DNA from 2 places in the Halopseudomonas litoralis genome. Region 1 is predicted to be linked to the other one. Evidence: predicted binding sites of a transcription regulator. Region 1 holds the regulator's gene; the other holds the start of a gene.

The links. The regulator sigma-54, encoded in region 1, starts transcription at its own class of promoters, with help from an activator protein. The targets are predictions, from matches to a motif close to ANTGGCATNNANNTTGCTNT.
Region 2: the regulator sigma-54 is predicted to act here: its motif matches at 4,714-4,733, upstream of nirB (nitrite reductase large subunit NirB).

What each region holds. Positions count from the first base shown of each region.
Region 1 is NZ_LT629748.1:276,239-282,904, forward strand. It holds gene BLU11_RS01395 (HPr family phosphocarrier protein) at 1-11, opposite strand, end outside; gene rapZ (RNase adapter RapZ) at 8-862, opposite strand; gene ptsN (PTS IIA-like nitrogen regulatory protein PtsN) at 868-1,323, opposite strand; gene hpf (ribosome hibernation-promoting factor, HPF/YfiA family) at 1,340-1,648, opposite strand; gene BLU11_RS01415 (RNA polymerase factor sigma-54) at 1,762-3,264, opposite strand; gene lptB (LPS export ABC transporter ATP-binding protein) at 3,359-4,084, opposite strand; gene lptA (lipopolysaccharide transport periplasmic protein LptA) at 4,071-4,607, opposite strand; gene lptC (LPS export ABC transporter periplasmic protein LptC) at 4,594-5,166, opposite strand; gene BLU11_RS01435 (KdsC family phosphatase) at 5,163-5,693, opposite strand; gene BLU11_RS01440 (KpsF/GutQ family sugar-phosphate isomerase) at 5,690-6,661, opposite strand.
Region 2 is NZ_LT629748.1:622,665-629,330, reverse strand. It holds gene BLU11_RS03165 (bifunctional protein-serine/threonine kinase/phosphatase) at 1-864, opposite strand, end outside; gene BLU11_RS03160 (formate/nitrite transporter family protein) at 857-1,687, opposite strand; gene nirD (nitrite reductase small subunit NirD) at 1,710-2,114, opposite strand; gene nirB (nitrite reductase large subunit NirB) at 2,114-4,672, opposite strand; gene BLU11_RS03145 (mechanosensitive ion channel family protein) at 4,909-6,666, opposite strand, start outside.

The DNA.
Region 1 (6,666 bases):
AGCCGGGTCATGGCAGGTCCCGGTGGCGGATGAGCAGGTTGGGCGATTCGGCGCTGAGCTCCCTGACCAGACGCTCGGCGATGTAGACTGAGCGGTGATGTCCGCCGGTACAACCAATGCCTATGCTCATGTAGCTGCGCTCGCCGGCGGCGTAACGCGGCAGCCATTTCTGCAGGAAGTGGTGGATGTCCTGATACATGTCCTGTACATCGGGTTCGGCGTCCAGATAGTCGCGGATCTGCTGATCCTTGCCAGAAAACGGCCGCAGGTCGGGCTTCCAGTAGGGGTTGGGCAGGCAGCGTACGTCGAATACCAGATCGGCGTCCACCGGCACGCCACGTTTGAAGCCGAAGGATTGAATCAGGATCGAGGGGCTGTTGTTCTGCGTGCTCAGCAGGCGTTGCTTGAGCAGGTCGCGCAGTTGGTACAGTGTCAGATGACTGGTGTCGATCTTCAGACTGGCCAGGTCGATGATGGGTTCGAGCAGCTTCAGTTCCGCAGCAATTGCCTCGCCGAGGGACAGGTTGCCATCGGTCAGCGGATGCTTGCGGCGGGTTTCCGAGAAGCGCTTGATCAGCACCTCGTCAGTGGCTGCGAGAAACAGCACGTCGCAATGGATACCCGCATCACGTACCTGTTTGAGCAGTTCAGGGAAACGCTGAAGGTCGCTGGGCAGATTGCGCGCATCGATACTGATGGCGACTTTAGGCAGGCTCAGATCGGTATTGTTGGCCTGCCGGGCCAACTCCGGCAGCAGGCCTGCCGGCAAGTTGTCGATGCAGTAGAAGCCACTGTCTTCCAGAAGATGCAGAGCGGTACTTTTGCCGGATCCGGAACGTCCGCTGACTACAACCAAACGCATTGATTTCAGTCTCCGCCGTGGCCAGCCATGACCCGATACAGGCTTTCTGCATCCGGGGCCTGTCGCAAGGCCTCGCGCAGGTGCTCCTGGTCAAGTTTTTCGGCCAGCATCTTGAGTATCTGCAAATGCTGCTCGGTAGCCTCATGCGGCACCAGCAGTACGAAAATCAGGTCAACGGGTTCGCCATCCAGGGAGTCGAAGTCGATCTTGCTGTTGAGCTGCAACAGCGCGCCAATGGCTTCCGTACATTGCTCCAGACGGCAATGGGGGATGGCAATACCATTACCGAAGCCGGTCGAGCCGAGTTTTTCCCGGGCGATCAGACTTTCGTAAATGGCATCAGAATCCAGAGCGGTGTGCTGGGCGATCATCTTGCCGATCAGTTCCAGCACACGTTTTTTTGAGCCCCCCGGCACACCAGCGAAGGTGAGCTGGGGGGTGAGTATGTGTTCTATTTGCATGGTTCGCTTTCAAGTCCTACCGGGCATTGACGCCCTGTTGGCGGCCAATATGTTTTTCCTTGTGTTTGATCAGCTGGCGATCCAGGCGGTCGGCCAGCAGGTCAATGGCGGCATACATGTCGGTATGTTCCGCTTCGGCAACCAGATCGTTGCCGGCAATGTGCAGGGTACCTTCGGCCTTCTGCTGGAGCTTGTCCACCTCCAGAGTGATCTGCACGCTGATGATCTTGTCAAAATGCCTTTCGAGGCGGGCCAGCTTTTCGGTTACGTAATCACGCAGAGCATCGGTGATATCCAGTTGAAGACCAGTGATGTTCATTTGCATAATACTTCTCCTGATTGGCTTTATGAACCGGGGTCCCGTTTCTGGTTACCCCAATGGTGCCACTTCTCGTTTTCGTATTCCTTGACTCTAGTCGAATCTGCCTGTGTGCAGGCCTAAACCAGTCGTTTCCGTTCGCTGGATGGCGCGATATTAAGCGACTCGCGATACTTGGCGATGGTCCGGCGTGCCACATGGATGCCTTGTTCTTCCAGTAGACCAGCGATCTTGCTGTCACTCAATGGTTTCTTCGGATTTTCCGCCGCCACCAGCTTTCTGATCAGTGCGCGGATAGCGGTGGAAGAGAATTCACCGCCTTCGGCGGTACTGACATGGCTGGAGAAGAAATATTTGAGCTCGAAGATGCCGCGCGGGGTATGCATGTACTTCTGCGTGGTCACCCGGGAGATGGTCGACTCATGCATGCCCACGGCCTCGGCGATGACATTCAGCACCAGTGGCTTCATGGCTTCTTCGCCATGCTCCAGAAAGCCGCGCTGGTGCTCGACAATCTGGCTGGCAACCTTCATCAGTGTCTCGTTGCGGCTCTGCAGACTCTTGATGAACCAGCGCGCCTCCTGCAGGTGATTACGCAGGTAGGTATTGTCGCTGCTGCTGTCCGCCCGTTTGACCATGGACGCGTACTGACTGTTGACCCGCACCTTGGGTGCGGCTTCCTGATTCAGCTCGACGATCCAGCGATTCTGGTCGCGCCGCACGATGACGTCAGGTATCACATATTCCGCCTCGCCAGAGGCGATCTCGCCGCCCGGGCGGGGGTTCAGCGTCTGGATCAGCGCCACAACCTCGCGCAGCTGATCTTCCTTCAGTCGCGAACGACGCATCAGTTGGGTGAAGTCACGGCTGCCGAGCAGTTCGAGGTGGTCGCGAACTATGCGTTTGGCCTGCTCCAGCATGGGCGTGGAATCGGGCAATTGTTGCAGTTGCAGATGCAGGCATTCGCTCAGGTTGCGTGCGCCGACGCCGGTCGGTTCGAATTGCTGAATCCGATGCAGCACCATCTCGATCTCATCAAGCTCAACCTCGAGAGACGGATCGAGCGAGGCAAGGATGTCGTCCAGGGATTCTTCCAGATAGCCATCGGCGCTGATCCCGTCGATCAGCGCAATGGCTATCTGGTGGTCGGTGTCCGACAGCGGCAGCAGATTGAGCTGCCATTCGAGATGGCTCTGCAGGGTTTCGCCGGTACCGGTGCGTGATGTGTAATCCCAGTCATCGTCATCCTGGCTGGGCAGGGAGCTGGCGGAGGTCTGGTAGATGTCTTCCCATTGGGTGTCGACCGGCAGATCGTTGGGGATCTGCTCGTTCCAGTTGCCTTCTTCTTCACTGTGGCTGTGCTGGTCTATTGCATCAAGGGCGACAGGTTCGGGCAGAGCAGTGGCGGGCGCATCATCGTCATTGCCGGCAGTGTCAGCAGAGCTGGAACTGAAATCATCATCGCTGTCGTCGGCCATCTCCAGCATGGGGTTGGCTTCCAATGCTTCCTGCACCTCCTGCTGGAGATCAAGACTGGACAACTGAAGCAGTCGGATGGCCTGCTGCAGCTGCGGAGTCATGGTCAGCTGCTGCCCCATCTTGAGGACGAGCGTTGGTTTCATAGTGTTGCGGTTTACCTTGTGCCTGTTTCAAGCCATTGATGGTTAAAACAAAATCATGGCTATTCGCCCTAGCATGCCTGAATCCGTCGGGCTTTTACAAACGGAAGGCGTGGCCCAGATATACGTCCCGCACCAATTGGTTGGCAAGGACTTCCTCGGCGCCGCCTTCGGCAATGATGTGCCCGTCATTGACGATGTACGCCTTGTCACAGATATCCAGCGTCTCGCGTACGTTATGGTCGGTTATCAGCACGCCGATGCCTTTATCCTTGAGGTGCTGGATGATCTGCTTGATGTCATTCACCGAGATCGGGTCGACCCCGGCGAAGGGTTCATCCAGCAGAATGAACTGCGGATCGGTGGCCAATGCACGGGCAATCTCTGCACGCCGGCGTTCGCCGCCGGACAGGCTCATACCGAGGCTGTCGCGCAGGTGATGAATATGAAACTCACGCAGCAGCGAGTCGAGTTTGCCTTCGCGACCCTTGCGGTTCAGTTCCTTGCGTGTCTCCAGGATCGCCATGATGTTGTCGGCTACGCTGAGTTTGCGGAAGATCGAGGCTTCCTGGGGCAGATAACCGAGACCCTGGCGCGCCCGGCCATGCATGGGCAGGCGGGTGACATCCTGGTCGTTGATCAGGATGTTGCCCTGGTCAGCCTTGACCAGCCCGACGATCATGTAGAAACAGGTGGTCTTGCCCGCGCCGTTGGGACCCAGCAAGCCGACGATCTCACCGCTGTTGATCGACAGCGATACGTCCTCCACGACCCGGCGTGATTTATAGGCCTTGGCCAGGTGGCGGGCTTCAAGTTTCGTCATTGGTGGCCGGCTCAGTGCGTTTGCGTGGCTGGATGATGATTTCGATGCGTTCTGCAGAGTCGCTGTCCTGTGCGTCAGACCTACCGGCGTCCACTACCTGACGCTGGATGTCGTAACTGATGCGCTGGCCCTGGAAGGTATTGCCCGCCTGCTCGAGGAAAGCGTCCTTGATCAGCACCACGCGGTCGGCAGCTGCATGATATTCAATAGTCTGGGCCCGCGAGTCCACCGGGTTGCCATCTGCTTCGGGCGTCTGCCTATAGGTGGCGGGAGAACCCACGGAAACAAGCTTGCTCACTTCGCCGTTGGCATCGGCGGTCAGGGTTACACGGTTGCCGGTCAGGCGCATGCTGCCCTGGGTAATGATGACATTGCCGGTGTATACGGCAGTATTACGGCGGTCATCCAGCGTGGCGGCATTGGCCTGGATGCGGATCGGCTGATTGGCGTCGTCCGGCAGTGCCAGAACCGGCGTGGCAGCACTCGCCAGCAGGGCAAGGCATAGAGTTCTAAAGAGCGTCATGTTCGCCTCTTACATTGGACAGCAGCTTGATGCTGCCATCGTTGAAATTCGCTTCCATGCCGGTAGCTGTGGTCACGCCGTTGAGCGCTTCGATTCTGACGCTGCGGTCCGTCTCGGCAAGATGGCGGTCGGGAAAGATGGTCAGTTCCGGTGTCGACAGGCGTCGTGCCGATCGCCCGGCCAACTGCTGCTCGATCACTACATTCTGACTCAAAACCACCTGATCGCCACCTGCGCTCACTTCACCGTAGCGGGATTGTACGTCCCAGGGTTGCTGATCGTCTTCGCGGTAATAGAGCAGCTTGGGGTCGTCCAGTTCAGTGACGTCCTTGCCGACCTGATGGGCCGCGCGCACGCTGTGGAGATCGTAGACAGGCTGACCCTGCGCATTCAACTGGCGAATTTTAGCGTTATCCATGAAGAAGTCAGGCTGCAACGGGGCCTGCACCATCTGGGGAGTAAAGCTGGCTGGACGAATATTCCAATAGCCGACCGCGAGCGCCAGCGCCACGGCGAGCAGCCCCACACCGCCGGTGGACAGGTAGCGCGGAAGCTTCACAGGTACTCTGCCTGGGCGTTGTCGAGCGTACCCTGGGCGCGCATGATCAGTTCGCAGAACTCCCGCGCTGCGCCAGCGCCGCCGGCATTGGTCGTTACGCCATGGGCATGTTCGCGGACAAAGGTGTCGGCGGTGGCCACGGCCATGCCGAGACCGACGCGGCGCATGACGGGCAGATCCGGCAGATCATCGCCGAGGAAGGCGATCTGCTGCATATCCACCGGCACCTGTAGGCGCAGCTCGGACAGGGCGGTGAGTTTATCCTCGCGTCCCTGGATCAGATGCTGGATGCCAAGGTTGGCTGCCCGGCGCTCAACCAGCGGCGATTTACGACCGCTGATGATCGCCGTCTGCACGCCGGAGGCAATCAGCAACTTGATGCCATGGCCATCCAGGGTATTGAAGGATTTGAATTCGGTACCGTCGGGCATGAAGTACAGGCGACCATCAGTCAGCACGCCATCCACATCAAAGATTGCCAGGCGGATATTGCGAGCCCGCTCAAGCAGGGTCGGTTCGATACTCATACCACCCCCGCGCGCAGCAAGTCATGCATGTTCAGCGCGCCGACCGGCTTGCCGTTTTCATCCACCACGAACAGACCGCTGATCTTGCCGTCTTCCATGATCTTCAATGCTTCGGCGGCGAGAATGCCCTGACGCGCTGTCTTGCAGCGCGGGGTCATGACCTGTTCGATGCGGGCATTGCGAATGTCGACATCCTGATCCAGCGTGCGACGCAAGTCGCCATCGGTGAAGATGCCGGCCAGCTGCCCCTGACTGTCGGTGATCCCGGTGAGGCCGAGCCCTTTGCGGGTCATTTCCAGCAGGGCATCACGCAAGGGGGTTTCCGGTGATACCAGCGGCATCCGTGCGCCGCTGTGCATGATGTCATCCACCAGCAGCAGCAGGCGACGACCGAGACTGCCGCCCGGATGGGAAAAGGCAAAATCTTCGGCGCTGAAGCCACGCGCTTCCAGCAGGGCAATAGCCAGGGCGTCGCCCATCACCAGCGCGGTGGTGGTGCTGGAGGTTGGCGCCAGATTCAGCGGGCAGGCTTCCTGTTCGACGCCGGTGTTCAGATTGGCGACGGCGGCCTTGGCCAGGGTGGAATCCGGATTGCCGGTGAGGCTGATCAGCGGAATGCCGAGCCGTTTTATCAGCGGCAGCAGGGTGACCACTTCGGCCGTGTTGCCCGAGTTGGACAGGGCAATCACCACGTCCTGGGCGGTAATCATGCCCATGTCGCCGTGGCTGGCTTCGCCGGGGTGCACAAAGAACGCCGGGGAACCGGTGCTGGCGAGGGTGGCGGCGATCTTTCTGCCAACATGCCCGGATTTACCCATGCCGGTAACGACGATACGTCCGGGGCACTGGATGAGAGTGGCGCAGGCAGTGTCGAAGTGGCCTTCGAGCCGAGTGAGCAGGCTGTCGACGGCGTCTCGTTCCATATTGATGGTGCGCTGCGCTGATGCGGTGTAATCGAATTCTGGCATGGGCT
Region 2 (6,666 bases), 350 kb from region 1:
GCTGCTGGCATGCAGCTCCCGCTCGATGGTGAAGCCTTCGAACTGCGCACGGCTTTCCAATAGCGGTGCTGGCGGCAGCTCCGTCAGGTGCTGGCTGAACTCCAGTGCCGTGCGCGTCGGCAGCGCGTCCACACGCAAGAGTTGCACCGTGAGATTGTCGGCACTGCCCTGGGCCAGGGCGTGGTCGAGCAGGGAGCGGGCGGCGCTGTCCAGGTCATCCCCATGCGCCTCGATCACCCTGGCCAGTGTGGCCGGACCAACGAACTCATACAGCCCATCGGTCGCCAACATGAACATATCGCCCTGCTCCACTGCCAGGGTCTTGTGATCAATCTCCAGATGCTGGCTGATGCCCAGCGCACGGGCCAGATAACTGGTGTCGGCGGCGACCCGCAGACGGTGATCGCGGGTCAGTTGCTCCAGCTCGCCACCGCGCAAGCGATAGATACGCGAGTCGCCGACATGGAACAGATAGGCCGTGGCCGATTTGATGATCAGCGCACTGAAGGTACAGACATAGCCGCGCTCATTGTCGTAGCGGTGTTCGCTCTGGCGGGTCTGGGAATACAGCCAGGAACTGGTCGCGGCCAGCACCCGCTGGGCCGACTGGCGTACCGACCAGGCATCCGGGGTGGAGTAGTAGTCCACCAGAAAGCCGGTCACCGCAGTCTGGCTGGCAATATGGCTGACGCTACTGGAGCTGATGCCATCGGCCAGCGCCAGTGCGATCCCCTTCAAACCCACCTGCGGCTCCGCTGGGATGCAGGCGCCGTGAAAGTCCTGATTGACCGCCTTGCGCCCCCGATCAGAAGCCTGACCGAGGGCGATCTGCAGACCCTGCTGTGCCCGGGTCCGATCAAGCATCAACAGGCTGGCGCAGTTGAGTGCGCTTGGGTGCGGTCCGGATATGCGTGGTGTACAGGGTCAGGCCGGTGAAGGCCAGGCCACCGACCAGGTTACCCAGTGCAGTGGGGATCTCGTTCCAGATCATGTAATCCATCACCGAGAAGTCGCCGCCCATGATCATGCCGAAGGGGAACAGAAACATATTCACCACCGAATGCTCGAAGCCCATGTAGAAGAACAGCATCACCGGCATCCACATGGCGATGGCCTTGCCACTGACCGTGGTGGAAATCATCGCACCGACCACACCCAGCGAGACCATCCAGTTGCATAGCATGCCGCGCAGGAAGATGGTCGCCCAGCCGGCGGCACCGTATTCGGCGTAGCCCAGGGTACGACTCTCACCGATATGCGAGATCTTCGCGCCCACTTCACCGGCATCCACGGAGAAGCCATAGGTGAAGACAAAGGCCATCATCACCGCCACGGCCAGCGCCCCGGCAAAGTTGCCGAGAAACACCCAACCCCAGTGGCGCAGGATGCCCGCCGGGGTAACACCCGGGCGGCGATCCAGCAGCGCCAGCGGGGTCAGCATGAACACCCCCGTCAGCAGATCAAAGCCCATCAGGTACAACATGATAAAGCCGACCGGGAAAAAGGCCGCGCCCAGCAGCGGCGAGCCGGTCTGGATGGTCACGGTAATCGCAAACACCGCCGCCAGCGCCAGGATGGCACCCGCCATAAAGGCGCGGATCAGCGTGTCGCGGGTGGACATGAACAGCTTGGACTCGCCGGCATCGACCATCTTGGTGACGAATTCGGCAGGGACGAGATAGGACATGGTGGTATTCCTTTTGTAAGAGTCAGATGTTCATGGCGCTCTGATTGCCCGGCGAGAAAATCTCCACCCGGTCACCTTTGAGCCGCACCGGCCAGGCCTGCAACGCCAACTCCGGCTGCTCCAGACAGAGCCCATCCTCCAGGCGAAAATGCTGTTTGTAGAGCGGTGACGCCACCACGGCGACACCCTGGATATGCCCGATCATGCCCCGGCCGATGACGTTGGCCGCCGACTGCGGATCGCGGTTATGCAGGGCGTACACCCGCTCGCCACCCTCCGCCTCGGGCAAATGGAAGAGGGCAATCTGCGCGCCAGCGAACCAGGCGACCACGCCCGAGTTGGGCACAAGATCCTGCCGATGACACAGCGAATGCCAGTTGGCTGTCGGGTGTTTCGAGTCGATGGTAAGTGCATGTGCATGAGTCATCAGAGTGCCTCCTCGGTAACAGGGATCAGTTTCAGCTCATTGGCGCGCGCCGGACGGCGCTGGCCACGTTCCTTGACGAAATGGATATCCGGGTCGCCGCGCTGGTCGTTGACGAAGGTGCGGAAGCGCTTGAGTTTCTCCGGATCATTGAGCGTATTGGCCCACTCGCATTCATAGCGGTCCACCACCAACTGCATCTGTGCTTCCAGCTCGGTGGCCAGCCCGAGGCTGTCGTCAATGACCACCTGCTGCAGGTACTCAAGCCCACCCTCCAGGCTCTCGCGCCAGGTCGAGGTACGCTGCAGCCGGTCGGCGGTGCGGATGTAGAGCATCAGGAAGCGATCGATGTAGCGCACCAGGGTCTGGTCATCCAGATCGGTGGCGAAGAGTTCAGCGTGGCGCGGACGCATGCCGCCGTTGCCCGCCACGTAGAGGTTCCAGCCGCGATCGGTAGCGATCACACCAATATCCTTGCTCTGCGCCTCGGCACATTCGCGGGTGCAGCCGGACACGCCGAACTTGATCTTGTGCGGCGCGCGCAGGCCCTTGTAGCGGTGCTCCAGCATCAGCGCCATGGCCACGCTGTCCTGCACTCCATAACGGCACCAGGTGCTGCCGACGCAGGATTTGACCGTGCGCAGGGATTTGCCATAGGCATGCCCGGTCTCGAAACCGGCAGCAATCAGCTCGCCCCAGATATCCGGCAGGTCATGCAACTGGGCACCGAACAGATCGATACGCTGGCCGCCGGTGATCTTGGTATAGAGATCGTACTTACGCGCTACCTCGCCCAGCACGATCAACTTGTCCGGGGTGATTTCGCCGCCGGCAATGCGCGGCACCACCGAATAGGTGCCGTTCTTCTGCATATTGGCCATGAAGGTGTCGTTGGTTTCCTGCAACTGCACCAGCGCCGGGTCCATGATCGACTCGTTCCAGCAGGAAGCGAGGATCGAACCCACCGCCGGCTTGCAGATATCACACCCCAGATCGCCCTTGCCATGGCGGGCCAGCACCTGCTCGAAGCGCGTGATGCCCTCGACACGGATTATGCCGTAGAGCTCTTGGCGGGTATGGGCAAAATGCTCGCACAGGCTGCGATCCACCACCACACCGCGAGCGCTCAGCTCATGCTCGAACACCTGCTTCAACAACGCACTGCAACCACCGCAGCCGGTACCCGCCTTGGTCACAGCCTTCAATTCCCCCAGCTCGGTCACACCGGCATCGACCTGACAGCACACCGCGTCCTTGCTGACGTTATGGCAGGAGCAGATGGTGGCGGAGGCCGGCAGCGCATCAACGCCCAGCGCCGGACTATCTGCGGAATGCGGCAGGATCAGGCTGGCCGGGTCTTTCGGCAGCTTGATGCCGTTCTGCGCATACTGCAGCAAGGTATCGTAATAACTGTTATCGCCGATCAGCACCGCACCGAGCACGTACTGCCCGTCCGCAGAGACCACCAACCGGCGATAGGTGGCGCTGGCCTCGTCGATAAAACGGTAACTACGTGATCCTGGCGTTGCGCCTTGTGCATCGCCGATGGAGCCGACATCGACCCCGAGCAGCTTGAGCTTGGTCGACATGTCAGCGCCGGTGAACGGCTCGCTTGCCTGATCACTCAACTGAGCGGCGACCAATCGCGCCATCTGATAACCCGGCGCGACCAGTCCGAATACCTGACCATTCCAGCTCGCGCACTCCCCCACCGCATAAATGGCAGGGTCACTGGTGCGACAGTGATTGTCCACCACTACCCCGCCCCGCTCGGCCATATCCAGACCTGCGCTGCGTGCCAGCGCATCCTGCGGCCGAATACCAGCGGAAAACACCACCAGATCGGTTTCCAGATACTCACCGTCAGCGAAGTTCATCCGCCAGCGATACTCTTCGCCCCCAGTGACCTCGCTGGTGGCACGGGATAGATGCACCGTCACGCCCAGCGTCTCAATCCTGGCCCGCAGCGCAGCGCCCCCTTCGCCATCCAACTGCACCGGCATCAGCCGTGGTGCAAACTCCACCACATGCGCCTCCAGCCCCAGAGAGCGCAAGGCATTGGCCGCCTCCAGCCCGAGCAAACCTCCGCCGACCACCACACCCCGCCGTGCGCCATCGGCGGCCGTGCGAATGGCATCCAGATCATCCAGGGTGCGATAGACCAGTCGGGAAGTACCCTCGGCACCCGCAATCGGCGGCACAAAGGGAAAGGAGCCGGTAGCGAGTATCAGTTGATCGTAGCTGGTGCGGCCGCAGGCGGTGACTACTTGTTTATTGTCGCGATCAATCTGCAGAACAGGCGAGCCGAGATGCAGATGTACACCCGGTTGTTGATACAAAGTCGGCTGCCCCAAGGCCAGCGAGTCGGCATCACGCCCGCCGAAGTACTCGGACAAGTGCACCCGGTCGTAGGCCCGCTGACGCTCTTCACCGAATATATGGATTTCATAACGAGACAATGCATCCAGCGCGATCAGTTGCTCGACGCAGTGATGGCCCACCATGCCGTTGCCGCTGATGACCAGCATTTCCCGCCGGTTTGAAGTGACATCCCCGCCCATAAGTTTTCCCCTCTTCGCTGCAACTTACCTTTGCAAGACCCAGAGCAAGTGGCGTGCCAGTCAGCGAAAACGCATACAAATACGCCTCACATACCGCGTGGCGTAGGGGCTGGGGGATTTATTGAGGGAGGGGAAACCGTATAGGAGGATCTCGAATAGACCGGAGAAATTGGGCCCTGCCTGAACCATGTCAGCGCAATACAGCGCTTGCAGGGCCTGCTTTGGTGCACGGAGTATCAGCCTTCGTCTGACGAATTGGCCGCGGAAGAAGATGGCATCAGCGGGCGCTCACGGGGGTCGGCGATATCGATACCCAACTGGCGGAAGCGCTCGAGCACACGTCGGTTGATCTCCCGCTGAACGCCCCAGCGGCCCTTGTCGGTACAGCGCATCTGGCCGGCCAATGTGACCATGGAACCATCCACGGCATCCACACCCCAGATTTCCATATCCGCCAGAATCTGTGGAGAGAAAACCGGATCGTTACGCAGTGCTGCGCCAATGGCCTTGAGCTCGCTGATGGCCTGGTTGATATCGGTATCATAGCTGACACTGATGCGCACGGCAGCATTGCCGATGCCACGATTGGCGTTGTTCACAGTGGTCACCGAGCTGAACGGAACGATATGCAGCGAGCCGTTACCCGCGCGCAGTCGCACGGTGCGGATCGACAGGTTCTCTACTGTGCCCTCCACGCCCGCTACCGTCACCGAATCGCCAACCTGCATGGCGTTCTCCATCAGCAGGAACATCCCGGTAATGAAATCCTGCACCAGCTTCTGCGAGCCGAAACCAATGGCTACACCGATGATGCTCGCACCGGCGATCAAGGGTGTGGTATTGACGCCGATCTGGTTCAGCGTCGTCAGGCCGACGATCAGCGCGATCAGTATAAGCAGGCCGGCACGGAGCATGGGCAGGAGCGTATTAAGTCGCGCAGCACGTAATAGATCACCCTGCTCGCGCCAGCGAGTAATGCGCTTCTGAATGGAAGAGTTGGTCGCTTGCCAGATCACCAGGGCAATTGCCACGGCAATGAAAATGGTGACAAAGGCGGAGGCCAGGCTGCTGCCAATGGTGCCGGGGGCGAACCATTGCAGCGCATTCAATCCCCAGGCCTGCAGCAGAGCCACCAGGGTCGCTGCGGTGATCACCAGCGAGACCAGCCAGCGCAGCAGCGGATAATACTGTTCGGCCAGTTGGCTACGCAGCGTGTTGTCGTCTGGGCTCGGCTCATCCGGCACGTCCTCACTGATACCAGCCAGGCGGCCCAACGCACCGAGAACCAGTACCGCAGCCAGACGGCCCAGCACAATGATGGCTGCGGACATGCCAATGAATTCGAGCAGTTTGGTAAAGCCATCTTCGATGCGCAACGCCCAGACGACCCAACCGCCCATGATCAGCACCGCCATCAACAGCGGCCAGATACCGGCCAGCCAGCGCCGCAACGTATATATCGCACCGTCCCGCTCAGGTGCACCGGCAATCCACACTGCCACGGACTCACGGAAGCGGAACACAAGGAAGATCAGTGTCAGATGGACCAGCAGGGAGGTCGTTTTGACAATCACCAACTGGGCTTCAGGGCCGGTACCGAGGATGCCGAGCGCATTACCTATGGCAACGCCAAAGGTGGCGAGAATGACTAGCCGCCGCGTCCAGCGATGGATCTGCTCAGCGGCAAAATCACCGAGTTGGATGATACGCAGACAGGGGTCGGCAGGTGCCAGTAACAGGCGCACGACGGCCATGACGACACGGGTGATCACATAGGCATAGATAAATTCACGGGTAACCAGGTGGGTACGCGCATCCAGTCCGGGCAGGAGCTCCAGAACCAGCGCCGCGATGCCGAAAAACAACCCCAATGGCAAAAGATCCAGCACAAAGCCAGCCAGCGCAAAGGGCAATCGGCGCAACGCCTTGAGTTCAGATTCAACAGGTGGTGCGGCAGTCAACATTGAAGCGGCTGGAACGGGCCGCTCGGCAGG